2 regions of the Paenibacillus sp. EB106-06-01-XG199 genome follow, and region 2 is predicted to be linked to the other one. Evidence: predicted binding sites of a transcription regulator. Region 2 holds the regulator's gene; the other holds the start of a gene.
The links. The regulator CtsR, encoded in region 2, represses protease genes until heat stress. The targets are predictions, from matches to a motif close to ATGGTCAATAAAGGTCAAACA.
Positions count from the first base shown of each region.

Region 1: clpP (ATP-dependent Clp endopeptidase proteolytic subunit ClpP) is a predicted target of CtsR. The motif match lies at 3,199-3,219, and genes of this name have one in related genera.

Region 1 covers NZ_JBYTDQ010000014.1:33,023-43,118, forward strand. Annotated here, with positions in the region: gene AC3WT9_RS31210 (SIMPL domain-containing protein) at 1-320, shown strand, start outside; gene AC3WT9_RS31215 (PdaC/SigV domain-containing protein) at 556-1,656, shown strand; gene AC3WT9_RS31220 (GDSL-type esterase/lipase family protein) at 1,778-2,416, shown strand; gene clpP (ATP-dependent Clp endopeptidase proteolytic subunit ClpP) at 2,517-3,113, opposite strand; tRNA gene AC3WT9_RS31230 (tRNA-Arg) at 3,305-3,379, opposite strand; gene AC3WT9_RS31235 (sugar-binding transcriptional regulator) at 3,628-4,680, shown strand; gene gap (type I glyceraldehyde-3-phosphate dehydrogenase) at 4,797-5,807, shown strand; gene AC3WT9_RS31245 (phosphoglycerate kinase) at 5,918-7,099, shown strand; gene tpiA (triose-phosphate isomerase) at 7,133-7,888, shown strand; gene gpmI (2,3-bisphosphoglycerate-independent phosphoglycerate mutase) at 7,891-9,435, shown strand; gene eno (phosphopyruvate hydratase) at 9,494-10,096, shown strand, end outside.
Region 2 covers NZ_JBYTDQ010000019.1:47,230-57,325, forward strand. Annotated here, with positions in the region: gene pssA (CDP-diacylglycerol--serine O-phosphatidyltransferase) at 15-752, opposite strand; gene disA (DNA integrity scanning diadenylate cyclase DisA) at 816-1,892, opposite strand; gene radA (DNA repair protein RadA) at 1,906-3,273, opposite strand; gene clpC (ATP-dependent protease ATP-binding subunit ClpC) at 3,501-5,969, opposite strand; gene mcsB (protein-arginine kinase McsB) at 6,006-7,070, opposite strand; gene mcsA (protein-arginine kinase activator protein McsA) at 7,099-7,623, opposite strand; gene AC3WT9_RS33340 (CtsR family transcriptional regulator) at 7,650-8,111, opposite strand; gene AC3WT9_RS33345 (GNAT family N-acetyltransferase) at 8,458-9,630, opposite strand.

The sequences.
Region 1 (10,096 bases), on a different contig from region 2:
ATGCCGCTTCTACAGCGGGAGCGAACAACATCGGAAGTGCTCGGTTTGCCATTGAGGATCCTTCTGCATTCGAAGCACAGGTTATTGAGAAAGCAATGGCTAATGCAGATGTGAAGGCAGCTGCGATTGCCAAAGTGGCCAAACGCAGTCTGGGCCAGGTCGTTACGGTAATCCAGAACGATGACGGTAATAATCCTGTTGTCTATATGGAGAGTGCCCAAATGTCCAAAGCATCGGCCGATATGGCTGCAGGCACTTCGGTTGAAGCGGGAGAGGTTAAAGTATCTACCCAGCTTAGTGTAATGTACGAGCTGAAATAAGTAGCAACGGGTGAGGCGTTGCTTCCGCTGTGATGGCGGAGGCAACGCCTCTTTTTGCTTTTGAAGTACAGAAGCAGGTGTGAAATCTCTCAATTTGTTTAAAGTAATGTAATAAGACTCGTAATATTTGCAGGGAAACTTTAAGAAACTGTAAGGAGCGTTGTAACAACCACGGTTGCTGTTTATTCTATAATGGGAAGAGTCAATCATCGTATCAGCGGAAGGGGAAAAAAGTATGAAGTATATGTCGAAAGAACAGGCCCGGAAATGGGGCGCAGGATTAATGGCAGCAGGATTGCTGCTGGGCGGAGCTCTTCTGCCTGCAGAGACGAGCCAGGCCGCAGCGGCCAAGACACAGGCTAAGGTCAATTCATCACTTGTTGTATTAAAAACAAACGGAACGATTTCACAGCATACCGGGATCGTAAGCGCAGGAAAAGTATGGGTGCCGGTTGCTTTTATGCGTGATTCTCTGGGTATGCCGTTGACTTATGATAAAACGGAGAAAACTTATACGATCGGGAACGGAATTACACGAACCAAGCTGATGGTCTCCGATTACGGCACCTCCATCACGGTCAATAATTATTTCCTGGGAGAGTTTGAAGGCAAGATTATAAATAACCGTCTGTATGTTCCCTTTGATCTGCTTAGCGATTATTTGGGCTATAAGGGGGATTGGAATGCTGCCTCCGGACGGTTAAATGTGATAAAGAAAACACAAAATCCGATTACGGTAACGACTGAAACTTACAGCAAGGACTACAAGGACGCGCCGATCAAGCTGGATTACCCGCAAATCAGCGGTTTGGACAATGCCAAAGCGCAGGCAGCGATTAATAATACCCTTAAGCAGACGTTCCTAAAGTATGCGGAAGGGGCTGAGAAAGAAATTGCGATTAGAGCCAAAGATGACCGCCCCTATGAATACGAAGGAGGATACGTGGTTACGTACAATCAGGACGGGGTGCTCAGCCTTGTGACCAGCCAGTATGGGTATACCGGCGGCGCTCATGGAATGACCTACCGTAATGCCTTTACCTTCTCACTCAAGGACGGAAAGCAGCTATTGCTTGGAGATTTATTCGGAGCCAACCCCAACTATAAAAAAGAGCTTAATGCAAAGCTGGCGAAGCTGCTGAAAGCGGATGGCGGGTATCTTGGCGGCTTCACCGGCCTGAATACGGAGAAGGATTTCTATTTGAAAGACGGCAAGGCGGTCCTTTTCTTCCAGCTGTATGAATACACTGCGTATGCTGCCGGATTCCCTGAGTTTACTTTCACGTTCAAGGAGCTGCTCCCCAGCGGAAGCAGTCCATTTGCCGCATTGAAGTAAATACAGTGACCTGACTGCGAATCCGCCAATGCCGGATACGGACATTTCTCCGTTACCGGATCACCTAACCGTTCATAAGCTAAAGGAGAAACCAGCTTAGGAGCGGGGAGGGAAAGTAACGATGAGTATTCAGTATACGGCGATTGGCGATTCGTTAACGACAGGATTTGGAGCTCTGCCGGGCAATGGGTTTGTTCCGGTCTACCGCCGGATGGCCGAGGCGCGGCTGCGGGTACCGATCGAATTATCCAATTTGGGAGTCAATGGTTTGACCACAGATGGATTGGAGCAAAGGCTGAAGGCGGATTACAACTATCGGCTTGCCATCAGCGAGGCCGAATTGATTACGATGTCCATTGGCGGCAACGATTTGATCAAGTCGGCCAAAGCGGCGGCCGGCCGGCCGGGCGATCTGGCTCCGGTACTGCAAAAAGCGCTACGGGAATGCAAGCGTAATTTGAATGACATTATGGGCACGCTTTCGCAGTTGAAGGCGGGCATGCGGAGACCCTATATTATCAGAATAGTAGGACTGTATAACCCCTATCCCCAGTTGACGGAAGCGACGGATTGGGTGCGGCAGTTTAACCGCTATGCTGCGGGATATAGCAGCCCGGTATGCCGGTTCGCCTCTATATATAATGAATTTGCCGGCAACGAGCGCGGGCTGCTGTCAATAGATCATTTGCATCCTAACGGAAGAGGTTACCGTGTTATCGCCGGGAAGCTGGATGCGTTGGGGTATGGGCGTCTGGGTTAATTCTTCATCAATAGAATAATGCACCTGGACTATAAAACAGCAAAAGAGGCTGGCGGGGATCACTTAGTGGTCCCAACCAGCCTCTTTGTTGTTGCATGTATTAAACGCCGGCAGGCAGCGTTTTCTCGATAACTTTATCGACAATACCATATTCAGCTGCTTCAGCTGCAGTCATGAAATAGTCGCGGTCGGTATCCTTTTCGATCCGTTCCAGCGGCTGTCCTGTGCGCTCGGACAGAATGCGGTTCAGCTTGTCGCGCAGCTTGAGGATGCGGCGGGCGCGGATTTCGATGTCCGTAGCCTGACCTTGAGCACCGCCCAGAGGCTGGTGAATCATAATTTCACTGTTAGGGAGTGCAAAACGTTTGCCTTTGGCACCGGCGTTCAGCAGGAAAGCTCCCATCGAAGCGGCCATACCTACGCAAATCGTCGATACATCCGGTTTGATGTACTGCATTGTATCAAATATAGCCATACCCGCTGTAATGGAGCCACCAGGGCTGTTTACATACAGGTGAATATCCTTCTCCGGATCCTCGGCAGCCAGAAACAGCATTTGCGCGATGATGGAATTGGCTACCACGTCATTAACCTCCGTTCCAAGGAAAATGATGCGGTCCTTCAGCAGGCGGGAATAGATGTCATAAGCGCGCTCACCGCGGTTGCTCTGTTCTACTACCATAGGAATATAACTCACGTGGAAAACCTCCTTGAATTGGTTCTTCGAATGTGTTCATTTTTACTGTTACCGTATTAACCACATGATAAACAAATTCAAACAAAAAGTCAAAGAAAGTCAAACTTAGTTGCAAAAAAAGAGCCATCACCTGGCTCTTTGGTTAATTATTAGTATAGGTGTTGCTAAATTATAGACAAATAAGAAAAAAATGGCGCGCCCGCCAAGAATCGAACTTGGATCTCAGGCTTCGGAGGCCTACGTCATATCCATTGGACCACGGGCGCAACAGAAATTATTATAATACACTTATTATTCAAATGCAATGGGTTCATCCTGTTGTTTAGAAAATATCTTTCCCCGGATCTCTGTGATGATGTATAAGATGAAAAGAGGTTGAGAATTATACTCTCGGGAGACTTGCACTCCGCGTAATATTTGGGTAGAATATGGGTGGGACTTAAAAAGTTAACCCGGGACATTTTGAGACCACGAACAAGGGAATAGAGAAAGACGAAGTTGCAGGAGTGAAAGTATGCGTAATTTATTAGAAATCCAAAAGCAGCTTCTGCCTGATCTCATGGAAACCCTTAAGAGACGGTACACGATTCTACATCAGATCATGCTGTCCGATATTATCGGACGCAGGACGCTCGCCGCTTCGCTTGATATGACTGAGCGGGTACTGCGCGCCGAGACGGATCTTCTGAAATCGCAAGGGCTCATTGAGATCGAGAGTGTCGGCATGCGCATCAGCGATGCCGGGCGCAGACTGCTTGACCTGCTGGAGCCGATCGCCAAGAGCTTGTTCGGCCTGGATGATCTGGAAGAGAAGATTCGCTCAACGTACGGTCTTAGTAAAGTCATAGTAGTGCCTGGCGATTGTGAGACATCGTTGTTTACCAAACGTGAGCTGGGCCGGGCAGGCGCCAAAGCGTTGCTGGGTGTGCTCCGTGCAGGCGATACGATTGCTGTCACCGGCGGTTCGACACTGGCCGAAATGGCCGATCAGCTGACACCGCCGTTATCCCATTCCTATAAGAACGCCTGGATTGTTCCGGCGCGCGGAGGACTTGGGGAAAGTATGGAGATTCAAGCTAATACCATTGCTTCGACGATGGCCAAACGGCTTGGAGCCAATTATCGGCTGCTGCATGTACCCGATCTGCTCAGCGGAGATGCTTATCAATCGCTGGCGCAGGACTCCAATATTGGAGAAATCGTGCAAATCATCCGTAGATCGCGTATTATTGTTCATGGAATTGGCGATGCCATTGAAATGACCCACCGCCGTAAGCTTGATGAGACTACGGTCTCGGAAATACAGGAAGAAGGCGCGGTTGCCGAATCGTTCGGCTACTATTTCAATGAAGACGGCCAGGTTGTCCATACCATGCTGACGATGGGACTGCGACTGGAGGATATTATCCGGACGGAAGTTGTCATCGGAATCGCCGGAGGCAAACGCAAGGCGAAGGCCATTCATGCGATGCTGCGGTTTGGGCAAGAGGATATACTCGTCATAGACGAGGCAGCGGCTGTCGAAATCGGCAAAGAAATTGACGCACAAATACAGCAGGTCCTATAGCATCCAGTTTCTGGAGAGCATTCGCAGTTATTTTGCATTATACTTAACATTGTTGTCTTGACAAGCTTAACGGCCTGTCTTGAATAAATAAAACGAAATCTAGGAGGAACTATTCAATGAGTGTAAAAGTTGGTATTAACGGTTTTGGACGTATTGGACGCCTTGCATTCCGCCGTATTCAAAATGTAGAAGGTATCGAAGTGGTAGCAATCAATGACTTGACTGATGCTAAGATGCTTGCTCATTTGCTTAAATATGATACAACTCAAGGTAAATTCCAGGGTGAAGTTGAAGTTCACGACGGATTCTTCAAAGTAAACGGCAAAGAAGTTAAGGTTCTGGCTAACCGCAACCCTGAAGAACTTCCTTGGGGCGACCTCGGTGTTGACATCGTTCTGGAATGCACAGGTTTCTTCACAACTAAAGAAGCAGCTGAGAAACACTTGAAAGGCGGAGCTAAGAAAGTAGTTATTTCCGCTCCAGCTACAGGCGACATGAAAACTGTCGTTTACAACGTTAACCATGACATTCTGGATGGTACTGAAACAGTTATCTCCGGCGCATCTTGCACAACTAACTGCCTGGCTCCAATGGCAAAAGTGCTGAACGACAAGTTCGGCATCGTTGAAGGCTTGATGACAACTATCCACGCTTACACTGGTGACCAGAACACTCTTGATGCTCCACACGCTAAAGGCGACTTCAGACGTGCCCGTGCTGCTGCTGAGAACATCATCCCTAACACTACCGGTGCTGCTAAAGCCATCGGCCTGGTTATTCCAGATCTGAAAGGCAAACTTGACGGAGCTGCTCAACGTGTGCCTGTAGCTACAGGTTCCCTGACTGAGCTGGTTACTGTCCTTAACAAGAGCGTTACTGTTGAAGAGCTGAACGCAGCAATGAAAGAAGCTTCCGATCCAGAAACTTACGGCTACACTGAAGATGAAATCGTATCTTCCGACATCAAAGGCATGACTTTCGGTTCCCTGTTCGACGCAACACAAACTAAAGTCCTGACTGTTGGCGACAAACAACTGGTTAAAACTGTTGCTTGGTATGACAATGAAATGTCCTACACTGCACAACTTGTTCGCACTTTGGAACACTTCGCTAAACTTGCTCAATAAGATCGTTTTTATATAAGCAGCATCTATAGAGCGGAAACAGAAGTTCCTTGTTTCCGCTCTTTCTAAATGGATTCGTGAGTGAACCAATATGGGTGTGGAGGAAACTAATCATGAACAAAAAGAGCGTCCGTGATGTAGAAGTAGCAGGCAAACGCGTATTCGTACGCGTCGATTTCAATGTGCCAGTGGAAGACGGTAAAATCACTGATGATACACGTATCCGCGAAACACTTCCAACGATTAAATACCTGATCGAGAACGGTGCAAAGATCATTCTGGCCAGCCATATGGGCCGTCCTAAGGGTCAATTCGTTGATTCCATGCGCCTTACCGGTGCTGCTGTACGTCTGTCCGAGCTGCTCGGCAAACCAGTTGCCAAAGCTGATGAGGCGATCGGCGATGCTGTTAAAGCACAAATTGCTGAACTGAACAACGGTGATGTACTTGTGCTTGAGAATGTCCGTTTCTATCCGGGTGAAGAAAAGAACGATCCTGAACTGGCTAAGCAGTTCGCGGAACTGGCTGACCTGTTCGTCAACGACGCATTCGGCGCAGCTCACCGTGCACATGCTTCGACTGAGGGCATCGCTCACTTCCTGCCGGCTGTATCTGGTCTTCTGATGGAGAAAGAATTGTCTGTTCTGGGGAAAGCTCTTTCGAACCCTGAGCGTCCTTTCACTGCCATCATCGGCGGTTCCAAGGTTAAAGACAAGATCGACGTTATCGACAACCTGCTGACTTTGGCTGACAATGTACTGATCGGCGGCGGCCTTTCCTATACATTCACTAAAGCTCAAGGCTTCGAAATCGGAAATTCCTTGGTAGACAACGACAAACTTGATGTTGCTCTTGGATTTATCGAGAAGGCTAAAGCACTGGGCAAAAATTTCGTACTTCCGGTTGACGTAGTTGTAGCCGATAAGTTCGGCGCAGATGCCAACACCAGAATTGTTGATACAACTGACATTCCTGCGGGTTGGGAAGGTCTGGACATCGGTCCTAAAACTCGTGAGATTTATGCCGATATCATCAAAAACTCCAAGCTGGTTGTATGGAACGGACCTATGGGTGTGTTCGAAATCGACATCTTTGCTGAAGGTACAAAGGCTGTAGCACAGGCTTGTGCGACAACCGAAGGTTACACTGTAATTGGTGGCGGTGATTCCGCAGCTGCAGCAGAGAAATTCCACCTGGCTGACCAAATGGATCATATCTCCACTGGCGGCGGCGCATCACTCGAGTTCATGGAAGGCAAGGCACTTCCTGGCGTAGAAGCACTGAACGACAAGTAAGACGTAGAAGGTAGAAGGAGGCAATCCATTACTATGAGTAGAACACCTATTATCGCCGGGAACTGGAAGATGTTCAAAACCGTTCCGGAAGCAGAAGGCTTCATCACTGAAGTCAAAGGCCAAGCAGAAGTAGCAGGCGTAGAGACTGTTGTTTGCGCTCCATTTACTAACCTGCCAGCACTGGTAGCAGCAGTAAAAGGCACAAGCATCAAGATCGGTGCACAAAACCTGCACTTCGAAGATAACGGCGCTTATACAGGCGAAATCAGCGGTGTAATGCTGAAGGACCTTGGCGTTGATTATGTTATCATCGGGCACTCCGAACGTCGCGCTTATTTTGGCGAAACGGACGAAATCGTCAACAAAAAGATGCATGCGGCATTCCGTCACGGCATCACTCCAATTGTTTGTGTAGGCGAAAAGCTTGAAGAGCGCGAAGCTAATCAAACAAAAGATGTGTGCAAAGTTCAAACCGAAGCTGCATTTGCCGGTCTCAGTGCCGAACAGGCTGCTCAGGTGGTTATCGCCTATGAGCCTATCTGGGCGATTGGCACAGGCAAATCCTCCACTTCCCAGGATGCCAACGAAGTTATTGCTTATATCCGTACCCTTGTAAAAGGTCTGTATGATGAAGCAACTGCTGAAGCTGTGCGTATTCAATACGGCGGTAGTGTGAAGCCTGAGAATGTAACGGAGTACATGAGTCAAAGCGACATCGACGGCGCTCTTGTCGGCGGTGCCAGCCTGCAGCCAGCTTCCTTTGTTTCACTCGTTGAGGGGGCGAAGTAAGAATGTCAGCACCAAAACCTGTAGCATTAATCATCATGGACGGTTTCGGTTTGCGCAATACGACTGAAGGCAACGCTGTTGCTCAAGCCAACAAGCCTAACTATGACCGTTATCTGAAACAATATCCGAATACCACACTGACCGCTTGCGGCGAGGCTGTAGGTCTGCCGGAAGGGCAAATGGGTAACTCGGAAGTAGGACACCTTAACATCGGTGCCGGACGTATCGTATATCAGGATTTGACCCGGATTGACAAGTCTATCCGTGACGGAGAATTCTTTGATAACGAAACGCTGGTTGCTGCTGTAAGAAACGCCAAATCAACCGGCAAAAAGCTTCATCTGTATGCACTGGTCTCCGACGGAGGCGTACACAGTCATATCAGCCACCTGTTTGCCATGCTTGATCTGGCCAAGAAAGAGGATATGCACGAAGTGTATATTCACGCATTCATGGATGGCCGCGATGTACCTCCTGACAGCGGACAAAAGTTCGTTCAGGATCTCGTAGCCAAGATTGAAGAGGTTGGCGTAGGTAAGATTGCTACGGTATCCGGGCGTTACTTCGCAATGGACCGTGACAAACGCTGGGAGCGTGTAGAGAAAGCCTATCGTGCTATGGTATATGGCGATGGTCCGAAATATACTGATGCCCTGCAGGCGATCACAGCCTCCTATCAGAATTCCGTGTATGATGAATTCGTTGAGCCTAGTGTTATTGTAGACAGCAACGACAAGCCGGTTGCGGTAGTGGAAAGCGGTGATTCTGTTGTGTTCCTGAACTTCCGCCCTGACCGTGCGATTCAGTTGTCCCAAGTCTTTACCAACTCGGATTTCCGTGGTTTTGACCGGGGTCCTTTGTTCCCGCAAGGCCTGCACTTCGTATGTCTGACTACATTCAGCGAAACGGTGCAGGGCTTCGTGGCCTACTCACCGAAGAACCTGGATAATACCTTGGGTGAAGTGCTGGTACAGCAGAACAAGAAGCAATTGCGTATTGCGGAAACTGAAAAGTACCCGCATGTAACCTTCTTCTTCAGCGGCGGACGCGATGAAGAGCTTCCTGGGGAAACCCGCATCCTGATCAACTCTCCTAAAGTAGCAACTTATGATCTTCAGCCTGAGATGAGCGCATACGAAGTGGCGGCGGCCTGCGTAGCGGAAATCGAAGCGGATAGACAAGATGCTATTATCCTTAACTTTGCGAATCCTGATATGGTTGGACACTCCGGCATGCTGGAACCAACAATCAAGGCCGTTGAAGTGACGGATGAATGTGTGGGTAAAGTTGTGGATGCCGTTGTAGCCAAAGGCGGCGTGGCAATCATCATTGCCGACCACGGCAATGCGGATATGGTGTTTGACGAGAACGGACGTCCATTCACGGCTCATACTACCAACCCGGTTCCTTTCATCGTAACTACCGAAAATGTTGTGCTGCGCGAATCCGGTATCCTTGCTGATGTGGCACCGACGATTCTGGATTTGATGGGACTTCCGCAACCAGCGGAAATGACCGGACAATCTATGATCGCCAGCCGTAAATAAGCAGGATTTAAGCTTCACCATCAATACCAAAACCCATGATAAAAGGAGATTAACTTACATGACTATTATTTCTGATGTTTACGCTCGCGAAGTCCTCGACTCCCGCGGTAACCCTACTGTAGAGGTTGATGTTTATCTGGAATCCGGTGCTAAAGGCCGCGCTATCGTTCCTTCCGGCGCTTCCACTGGCGCTCATGAAGCTGTAGAGCTTCGTGACGAAGACAAAAACCGTTACCTGGGCAAAGGCGTTCTGAAAGCTGTTGAGAACGTAAATGAAATCATCGCTCCTGAAGTAATCGGTATGGACGCTCTTGACCAACTGGGCATCGACAAATTGATGATCACTTTGGATGGTACTCACAACAAAGGCAAACTCGGCGCTAACGCAATTCTGGCTGTATCCATGGCCGTAGCCCGCGCTGCAGCAGCAGCTCTGGATGTACCTTTGTATGTATACCTGGGCGGATTCAACGCTAAACAGCTTCCAGTACCAATGATGAACATCGTTAACGGCGGCGCACATGCCGACAACAACGTAGACGTTCAAGAGTTCATGGTTCTGCCAGTTGGCGCACCTAGCTTCAAAGAAGCTCTGCGTACAGGCGCTGAAATCTTCCACGCTCTGAAATCCGTATTGAAAGCTAAAGGCCTGAACACAGCA
Region 2 (10,096 bases):
GAATAACTTGCATACTACCCGTTCTTGGAGTGATAGATCTTGTCTTCCGAACGTCTTCTGCGGCGGTGACGGCGACGTGCCGTGAGCCGGTCAATATTATGCTTAAATCCGTACAAAGCATACAGCGCGAGCAGTCCAAAGATCATCTTGGCAATCTGCTCCGGGAACACAACTGCTACTGCTACCGCCACAATAATCACTAACGGCGCACCAACGACCGCTTTTTTGGGCAGTCCGATCTTCTTGAAGTTAGGGTATTTGACTGTGCTGACCATCAGATAAGATAAGAGCAAAGTGGCAACAATCATGAATGGAGCAGAAACATCTTTATGAAAAAGAGCCAGTGTGGCGAGCACGCCACCTGCAGCAGGAATAGGCAAACCGACAAAATATCCGGGGATTCCCGGGCGGACATTAAAACGGGCCAACCGCAGCGCCCCGAATACCGGGAATATTGCTGTTACAGTCCAGCCGAGCGCAGAACTCAAATCCTGCAGGCTTGTAAGATACATAATTAGCGCAGGTGCCACACCAAAGGATACGACATCGGATAGGGAATCCAGCTCTTTGCCAAATTCACTCTCGCAGCCCAGCGCCCGCGCTACACGGCCATCTAGTCCGTCAAGCAGCATAGCGATAATCACCATGATAGCGGCCATGCTAAGCTTGCCGTCAAACGCCATCATGATACCAAACATTCCAAGCATCAGGTTACCAATGGTAAAAAGACTCGGAATTGATTTTTGTATCATTTCTTCACCTCTATTTTATTACTTTGAGCCTAACTTCTTCAATATTACGTGATTGTATGTTATTTACATTTGCCTGTCAATAAGAACTTGTTTCTGCAGACGTTTAAGTCCGTCTTGGATATTTCGTGCCCGAACCTCTCCGATTCCATCGACCTCATCGAGTTCCGCGATGCTCGCGGTCATCAGATTCGGCAGCATTTCGAAGCGCTCCACCAGATTGTGGATGATCACATTCGGCAGGCGTGGAATCTTATTAAGCAGCCGGTACCCGCGCGGAGTAACGACTTCCTCGGAGGCAATCGCTGTAGAGGAATAACCAAGCAGACGGGCAATATGATTGTCATCCATCAGCTCATCGTCGCTGGAACGTTTGAGTCCGGCAATAATTTCGCGGATTTTGTCCTCCTGTTCCTCTCTTGCATAGTCTCTGTACAGAAGCCATGCTTCTTCCTCTGTATTTCCAACCAGTTCTTCCATCTGCATGCTGATCAAGCGCCCTTCGTTGCCGAGTTCGTTGATATAGCGCTTGATTTCCATTTTAATGCGCAGTACCATCTCCACCCGCTGGATCACCCCGACAACTTCAACCACGGTAACGATGCCTTCATATTCAGAAGCGGAAAGGTTCGTTAAACCCTGGGTAAGTACTGCTTTGTACTTCTCAAGGGTTTGTATAGCCTGGTTGGCCTTGGCCAGAATTGCCCCAATCTCCTTAAGCGCATAACGGATGGAACCTTGATATAGGGTAATGATGTTGCGCCGCTGGGAAATGGATACCACCAGCTTGCCCGTCTGCTTGGCGACACGCTCTGCAGTGCGGTGGCGGATCCCTGTCTCAATGGATGAGATGGAGGAATCGGGAATAAGCTGCGTATTTGCGTACAGTATCCGCTTCAAATCCTCGCTCAGAATAATGGCTCCGTCCATTTTGGCTAATTCATATAAATAATTGGGTGAAAAATCGCAGTTAATGGAGAAGCCCCCATCGACAACTTCCATCACCTCAGGGCTGTATCCGACAACAATCAAAGCTCCTGTCTTTGCACGCAGCACATTCTCCAGACCTTCCCGGAAGGGAGTTCCGGGTGCCGCCATCCTCAGCAGATCATTCATATTATCTAATTGATTATATTCTTTCATCTTCCTATGCCCCCTAATCTAACGCGACCGATAGTGCATCTGCTACGGTACTGACGCCAATAATCTGGATATCCTGCGGATGTTTCCAGCCTTTCATGCTCTTCTCTGGCATAATCACTCTCCGGAAGCCAAGTTTAGACGCTTCCTTCACCCGCATTTCCGCGCGTGAGACCCCCCTGACCTCACCGGTGAGACCGACTTCACCAAAGAAGACATCATAAGGCTTGGTTGATATATCGCGGAAGCTGGAAGCAATGCTGATAGCTACAGCCAAATCTACTGCCGGTTCATCCAGCTTTACCCCACCGGCAACGTTCAGATAAGCATCCTGGTTTTGCAGGAACATCCCCATCCGCTTCTCCAGCACTGCAATAATAAGCGCCATCCGCTGGTGGTCCATACCTGTGCACATCCGGCGGGGGGAAGGGAAATGAGTTGCAGCGACAAGTGCCTGAAGCTCAACAAGCACCGGTCTGGTTCCTTCCATACTCGCCACTACTGCTGAACCCGCTACACCTAGCGGACGTTCGGACAAGAACAGCTCGGAGGGATTCTCCACTTCTGTAAGCCCGATCTCCCCCATCTCAAAGATACCGATCTCGTTGGTTGAACCGAAGCGGTTTTTGACTGCCCGCAGCAACCGGTACGTATGATGCCGCTCTCCTTCAAAATAGAGCACGCAATCCACCATATGCTCCAGCATTCGGGGCCCGGCAATCGCGCCTTCCTTGGTGACATGACCAACAAGTACGGTTGCGATCCCGCGAATTTTGGCGATACGCATAAATCTTGTCGTACATTCCCGAACCTGTGTCACGCTGCCAGGTGCACTGGTTACTTCCGGCATGAATACCGTCTGGATGGAGTCAATGACGAGGAACTGAGGTTTGATCTGTTCAATGGCTTCCTCGATGCTTTCCATATTCGTCTCGCACAGTACATACAGCTCTGCCGACAACGCCCCGAGGCGATCGGCACGGAGTTTGGTCTGCCGAACAGATTCTTCTCCCGAGATGTACAATACGCGTAAACCTTGAGTAGTCAATGCATGCGAGGTCTGCAGCAGCAGGGTTGACTTCCCGATGCCGGGGTCGCCTCCGACCAGCACCAGCGAACCCGGCACAATACCTCCGCCGAGAACCCGGTTAAGCTCACCGATGCCTGTCAATATACGGGGCTCTTTGTCACTTTCTATATTTATGATCGATTGCGCCTTTTCTTTACTCTGAAAAATAGGTGCATTCATTCCTTGTGTTTTGACTACGCTTTCGGTCTCCTCAACCATGGAGTTCCATGCCTGGCAGCCCGGGCATTTGCCGAACCACTTCGGCGATTCGTAGCCGCATTCGGTGCAGAAAAATTTAGTTTTTGGTTTAGCCATGTGTACTCCTTACCGTCTGAACTGCTTAAATTGCGGATAATTTTCTCTTATTCAAAGTTTACCATTTCTGCACCTTGAACGGAAGGTCAGTTCAGAGCTACTTTTGAGGAGTATCTCATTAACTTTCCTGAAATTCGGATGAATTATCACCAAAAGGGTCTGAACAGCAACAAAAAGCCCCCGCCCCTCTATACGGAGGAACGGGAGCTATGTTTCACAGATGGATATTATTTCTCAGTTTCTACTTCTTTTTCCAGGGAAGCTGCTGGCGGCTCAACGGTAGTTACGACAAGCTCACCGTTCACCTCATCAATCTTGAGGGAATCACCTTTTTTGATGTTGCCCTTCAGCAGTTCTTCAGACAGCCGGTCCTCAATATGCTTCTGGATCGCCCGGCGAAGCGGACGTGCGCCGAAGGCTGGATCATAGCCCTCTTTGGCCAGGAAGGCTTTGCCTCCCTCTGTCAGCTCAAAGTCCACATCGTACTCACGCAGCCGCTTGCGCAGCTCATCGGACATCAGCGTAACAATTTCTGCGATATGCTTTTCTTCCAGAGAGTGGAAGACAATGATCTCATCGATCCGGTTCAGGAACTCGGGACGGAAGCTCTTCTTCAGCTCATCCATAACCTTGCCCTTCATATTGGTGTAGTCTGCTCCCGCATCCTGCACCGCTGTGAAGCCCAGTGTCGAATTCTTCTTGATCGCCTGCGCTCCTACATTGGAGGTAAGAATGATCAGAGTGTTGCGGAAATCGACCACGCGGCCTTTGGAATCGGTCAGACGGCCGTCTTCCAGCACCTGCAGCAGGATGTTGAATACTTCTGGATGAGCCTTCTCAATTTCGTCCAGCAGTACTACGGAATATGGTTTACGGCGTACCTTCTCGGTCAATTGTCCGCCTTCTTCATAACCCACATAACCTGGAGGCGCTCCTACCAAACGGGAAGTGGAGTGTTTCTCCATATACTCCGACATATCAATCCGGACCACCGCATTCTCATCACCGAACATTGCTTCAGCAAGCGCCCGTGCCAGCTCGGTTTTACCAACCCCGGTTGGACCCAGGAAGATGAAAGAACCCATAGGGCGTTTAGGATCCTTAAGTCCTGCACGTGCCCGGCGGAGGGCCCGGCTGACTGCCTTGACGGCTTCGTCCTGGCCGATTACCCGTTCATGCAGGATAGACTCCATATTAAGCAGACGGTCGGTTTCCTCTTCCTTCAGCTTGCTGACCGGTATGCCGGTCCAACTGGCTACCACTTGAGCGATATCCTCCGGTGTAACCTGCGAGTCGGTGCGGCCTTGCTTCTCTTTCCACTGGTTCTTGGTCGTGTCCAGTTCCTCGCGGATCTTTTGCTCCGTATCCCGCAGTGCTGCAGCCTTCTCGAATTCCTGGCTCTGTACGGCTGAATCCTTCTCCTTGCGGATATCATCCAGACGCATTTCCAGTTCCTTCAGATTCGGCGGAATCGTGTAAGAATTCAATCTTACCTTAGAACCGGCTTCATCAATCAGGTCAATTGCTTTGTCCGGAAGGAACCGGTCAGGAATGTAACGGTCGGACAGTTTTACAGCCTCTACGATGGCTTCATCCGTGATCTTCACACGGTGATGGGCTTCATAACGGTCACGTAGTCCGTAAAGAATCTGTACAGCTTCCTCAGGAGAAGGCTGATCCACCGTAATAGGCTGGAAGCGGCGTTCCAAGGCTGCATCTTTCTCAATATATTTGCGGTATTCATCCAGCGTAGTGGCACCGATGCATTGCAGCTCTCCACGGGCCAGAGCCGGCTTCAGGATGTTGGAGGCGTCAATGGCACCTTCCGCACCGCCTGCACCGATCAGGGTGTGCAGCTCGTCAATGAAGAGCACGATGTTTCCTGCCTGGCGAATCTCATCCATAATCTTCTTAAGGCGGTCTTCAAACTCACCGCGGTATTTGGTTCCGGCTACTACAGAACCCATATCCAGAGTCATTACGCGTTTGTCGCGCAGCGTTTCCGGAATTTCATTATTGATGATCTTTTGGGCCAGACCTTCGGCAATGGCTGTTTTACCAACCCCAGGCTCACCGATCAGCACCGGATTGTTCTTCGTCCGGCGGCTCAGCACCTGAATGACACGTTCAATTTCCTTACTGCGGCCAATAACCGGATCCAGGTTGCCATCCTTGGCATAGGCGGTAAGGTCACGGGCCAGGCCATCCAGCGTTGGTGTGCTGACATTGGCAGGCGCACCGCTGTGGCTGGAAGTAGCTTCGCTGCTGCCGAGCAGCTGCAGCACTTGCTGGCGGGCCTTGTTAAGGCTGATCCCCAGGTTGTTAAGTACACGGGCAGCTACACCCTCGCCTTCACGGATAAGTCCGAGCAGGATATGCTCAGTGCCGACGTAAGTGTGTCCCAGCTTGCGGGCTTCGTCCATCGACAGCTCAATAACTTTTTTGGCACGAGGAGTATACGCGATGTTTGTTGGCTGCTCCTGTCCTCTGCCGATCAGTGTTTCCACTTCATCCTGAATTTTCTCAAGACCCAGACCAAGTCCGATTAGAGCTTTCGCGGCTATGCCGTCTCCTTCACGAATCAGTCCGAGCAAAATATGTTCTGTCCCAATGTTGTTGTGTCCCAAACGAACAGCTTCTTCTTGCGCCAGCGCCAGCACTTTTTGTGCGCGTTCCGTAAATCTTCCAAACATCATATCTCCTGCACCTCCACGAATAATAAATATCTATAATTAATGTTGTGATCCCAGTGTTTCCCGGAGCAGCTTTGCCCGGTACATATCACGTTCAGTAGCCGTGAGCTCATCGCCGAACAGCTTTTGCAAAAATCCGGGCTGTGTCTTGACATTCAGCTCATTCAGCACTGAAATCGAAGGCCCTTCCAGTATCCCCAAATCGACTCCAAGCCGCAAATCGGATAACCGCTGGGCCGACTCTTTAAGCTCCATTACTGCCGCATAGGACAAAATGCCGTAAGAACGTTTAATCCGGTCGGTAATCCGCAGTGCGGAATCAACCAGCAGGCGTTCACGGGCATTCCGTTCATGCTCTATAATCTGGGTGACCACACTGTGAAGATTCTCAATGATTTCACTTTCGGTCTGTCCCAGCGTAATCTGGTTGGATATCTGAAAGATGTTCCCTACTGCTTCGCTGCCCTCACCATAAATTCCTCTTACGGTCAGTCCCACCTGATTTACAGCGGATAGAATCCGGTTGATCTGATGGGTCATAACCAGTGCCGGCAAATGCAGCATCACCGAGGCTCTTAGCCCGGTTCCTACATTGGTGGGACAACTCGTTAAGTACCCTCTTCTATCATCAAAGGCATAATTGACAGAAGCCTCAAAAATATCGTCGATGGCCGTAGCCCTTACCCAAGCCTCTTTAACCTGCAGGCCGGGAAACAGACATTGAATCCGGAGGTGGTCTTCCTCATTGATCATGATGCTGACCGACTCATCCTCGTTCAGAATGACCGCTCCACCCCGTGAATCATTGGCTAGATTTGGACTGATCAGATGTTTCTCCACCAGCACTTTTTTATCCAGCTCATCCAGCTCATCCAGCTTCAGCAGTTGAAAGGTACCAAAGTCCGCTGCAGCTTCTCCCTGAAACACGGGTGCCAGCTGCTCCAGCGCCTCTTCCGCCTGCTCGGCAGATGCCAGCAAAGGAAAAGGCAGGTGCTCCAGATTGCGGGCGATACGCATACGGCTGCTGATTACAATCTCAGAATGGCTGCCACCGCAGCGCATCCAGTCACTAAGCGCTTGTTCGGTAAACCGGAGACTTGACATGCCGCATCCCCCCTATATATGAAAGACTTTACTCTTGTGCCATTTCTTTTTCAAGTCGGCGGATCTGATCCCGCAGCTCGGCTGCAGTTTCGAACTCCTCTTGCATAATGCTTTGCTGCAATTCCAACTTCAGTTCATCAATTTGCCGTTTGCACATAATTTGTGCCCCCGCACGTTTTGGCAGCTTGCCTACATGAGCGGTACTGCCATGCACTCTTCGGAACAGCGGATCCAGCGTGCTGTCAAAATATTTATAGCAGGAGCTGCAGCCGAACCGTCCAAGTTTGCTGAACTGGGAATACGTCATGCCGCAATTCTCGCATTTCAGTCCCTGTGCATTTTGGGTTGCCGCGGATTTCTCCTTGCCGGAACCTTCCAGATCCAGTAAACCGGAGAGCAGGCTGTGAATGGAGAACCCGCCCGCGGTTCCGGGAATTAACTCCCCCTTCTCCCGCGCACAGCTTTCACAAATATGAAATTCCGTCTTCTCTCCACTCACAATTTTGGTGAAATGAAGGGTAGCCGGTTTGACGCCGCATTCCTGGCAAAGCATAAGCGGTGTCCCCCTTACCATTCGTATTATTTACCAAGCAAAGAAATCAGCATGGCTTTCATAATCTTGGCACGAATCTCATCCCGGTAGGGCAGATTAATCGTCAGACAATCCCGGGAAACAGCGGCGCGCATGAGACACGCTTCACGCTTGGTTAAGAACAGGGCCTCCTCAAGCTGGTAGATCAGCCCTTCGGCGGAATTCTGGTCAATATCATTGCCTATCGTGGATTTGAGATGTGCGTAAAGCGCCACATTCTGAGGAAGCTCAAAGCGCTGAATCCGGATGTAACCTCCGCCTCCACGTTTGCTCTCGACCACATAGCCCTTCTCCAAAGTAAAGCGCGTACTGATGACATAATTGATCTGCGACGGTACACAGGAAAACTGGTCCGCCAGATCATTACGCTGAATTTCCACCGTACCTTCGGGACTTTCATGCAAAATATTCTTCAGATATTGTTCGATAATATCGGAGATATTACGCATCACTCATCCTCCAGTGTTCAAAGCGTTAGGGTAATTCTTGCTGTACATCCGTCCGTCGGTGATCTCTTAAGAACTTAACCGAAGCACCTGATGGCGAATCGGACACAATGTCCTGCCTTTCAGGCTTTACAACTTAGGAGAGACTGATTTTGGGATGCGTTGACTTTGACTTTCTTTGACTTTTTTCATATTATAACATATTCTCACTGAATTCCAAGTGGTTAGTCTTATTTTTTACTTATTGCCGCCATTGTATTCGGAATAACCCTTAGATCAACATGCATTTTTTAATATGAAAAATAAAAAGCTCTCCCTGCTTCATTCAGCGCGGAAGAGCTGCTTACGATCAAAAGAAATCAAACAATGCGGTCCGTGCCTGCGGCATAATCCCTTTCAGCCACTCCACCGCTTCTAGACTGCCGGTTAACTGCCCACAGCGGTGCAATTCTCCCGGACGTTTGTATCCAAGCAGCAGCACCGTCAATGTTCCAATACCGCAGCGCAAATCTGCCTGCTCTCCGTTACCCTCTACTTGTATTAAAGATGCCTCGCCTTGCTGATCGACCTTCCACTCCCACAGCCCTTCGTTCCAAGGGGCATGCTCATCCTCAATATACAACGTGTGCTTTTGCAGCTCACTCTGTTCCTTAAAGGTGAGTCCTTCCACAAAGGCTTTGGCATTAACAATACGCGCCATAAAATAAGGATAATTCTCCTGCGGAATACGGGGATCCGGAAGCAAAAACGGCAGCATATCATCGGCTGGCACCAGCTTTAATTTCGCAGCGGTGACCATCGAATCATGGTTAGCGAGAAAAGTCCACAATCCCCGGCGGGCTTCTTCGTCCATAAAAATGAATTCATCAATAACCAGTTCTTTGTTCTCTATTTTATAAAGCACATAACCTCCCGGTTCACCCGCTGCAGAATAAAACACACAATGATGTGTATCCTCATCCACTACGCTGTTCTCCCACCATTCACGATCACGAAGCAGCGCACCGTTATACCCGGAAGCAAAGCGCCCGTATAACTGTTCCAATACTTCAATGTTCGCTTTATCGCGCTCTACATGCCCCTCCATTTCGGCCTTCCGCGGAAACTTGCCCACCGGTATCGTGTACTTCTTATATTCACAGTAGATCTCCCACCCAAACCTGCGGTAAAAAGGAATCAAGAAGGGATGCAGGAAGGATAATGTATGACCTGACTCGTTCATTGTTTGCAGCGTGTGGGACAAAAGCTTGGCCACAAGTCCCTGTCTGCGGTTCTCCGGCCATGTCGCCACTCCGGCAATCCCACCCATGGAGACCGCTTTGCCTTGCACATACACCTGAAAAGGCAGCAGTGTCAGCTTCGCACTTAGCTCCCCTTCCTCAAAAATGCCCCAGACTCCTTCCGGCTTGAACTTTTGTTTGGATTTCACTCTGTCGTCACCGTTAAGTTTGAATTGAAAAGCGTACTCGGACAAGCCAAGGCTTGCCTCAAAATCCTCCAGCTGCAATTGCCTGATCTCCAATACCTTCACCTCATTATCAAATAGAATAGTGCTTATTAAGAGTATATCAAGCCCAGAAACGGTACGCGAATCCGCCAAGAAAGATTATATAGAATCCAATGGTTATCCACAACTTATACACAGCAGCACAAAGAACCGGAAAGAATATCTTTCCGGCAAAAAATAGTTATCCACGATTCCACAGTCTCTATCCACAAATTCCACATATTATCCACAAAACCCGTGTATTACTTGGATTTTCTCTTGACGAATCTCCGAGAATATGTCTTTCATCCACATCTTTCAGAGGTAGTTGCCTTTCTAATATTGTATCCACATGTGTGTAAGTTTTCTGCACTTCCTGAAAATTATCCACAGCATTTCCACAGCCCTGCACAAACACAAAAAAGCCACTGTCAATGAATCAACAATGGCTTTGTGTGCTTGGCGGCGTCCTACTCTCCCAGGACCCTTCGGTCCAAGTACC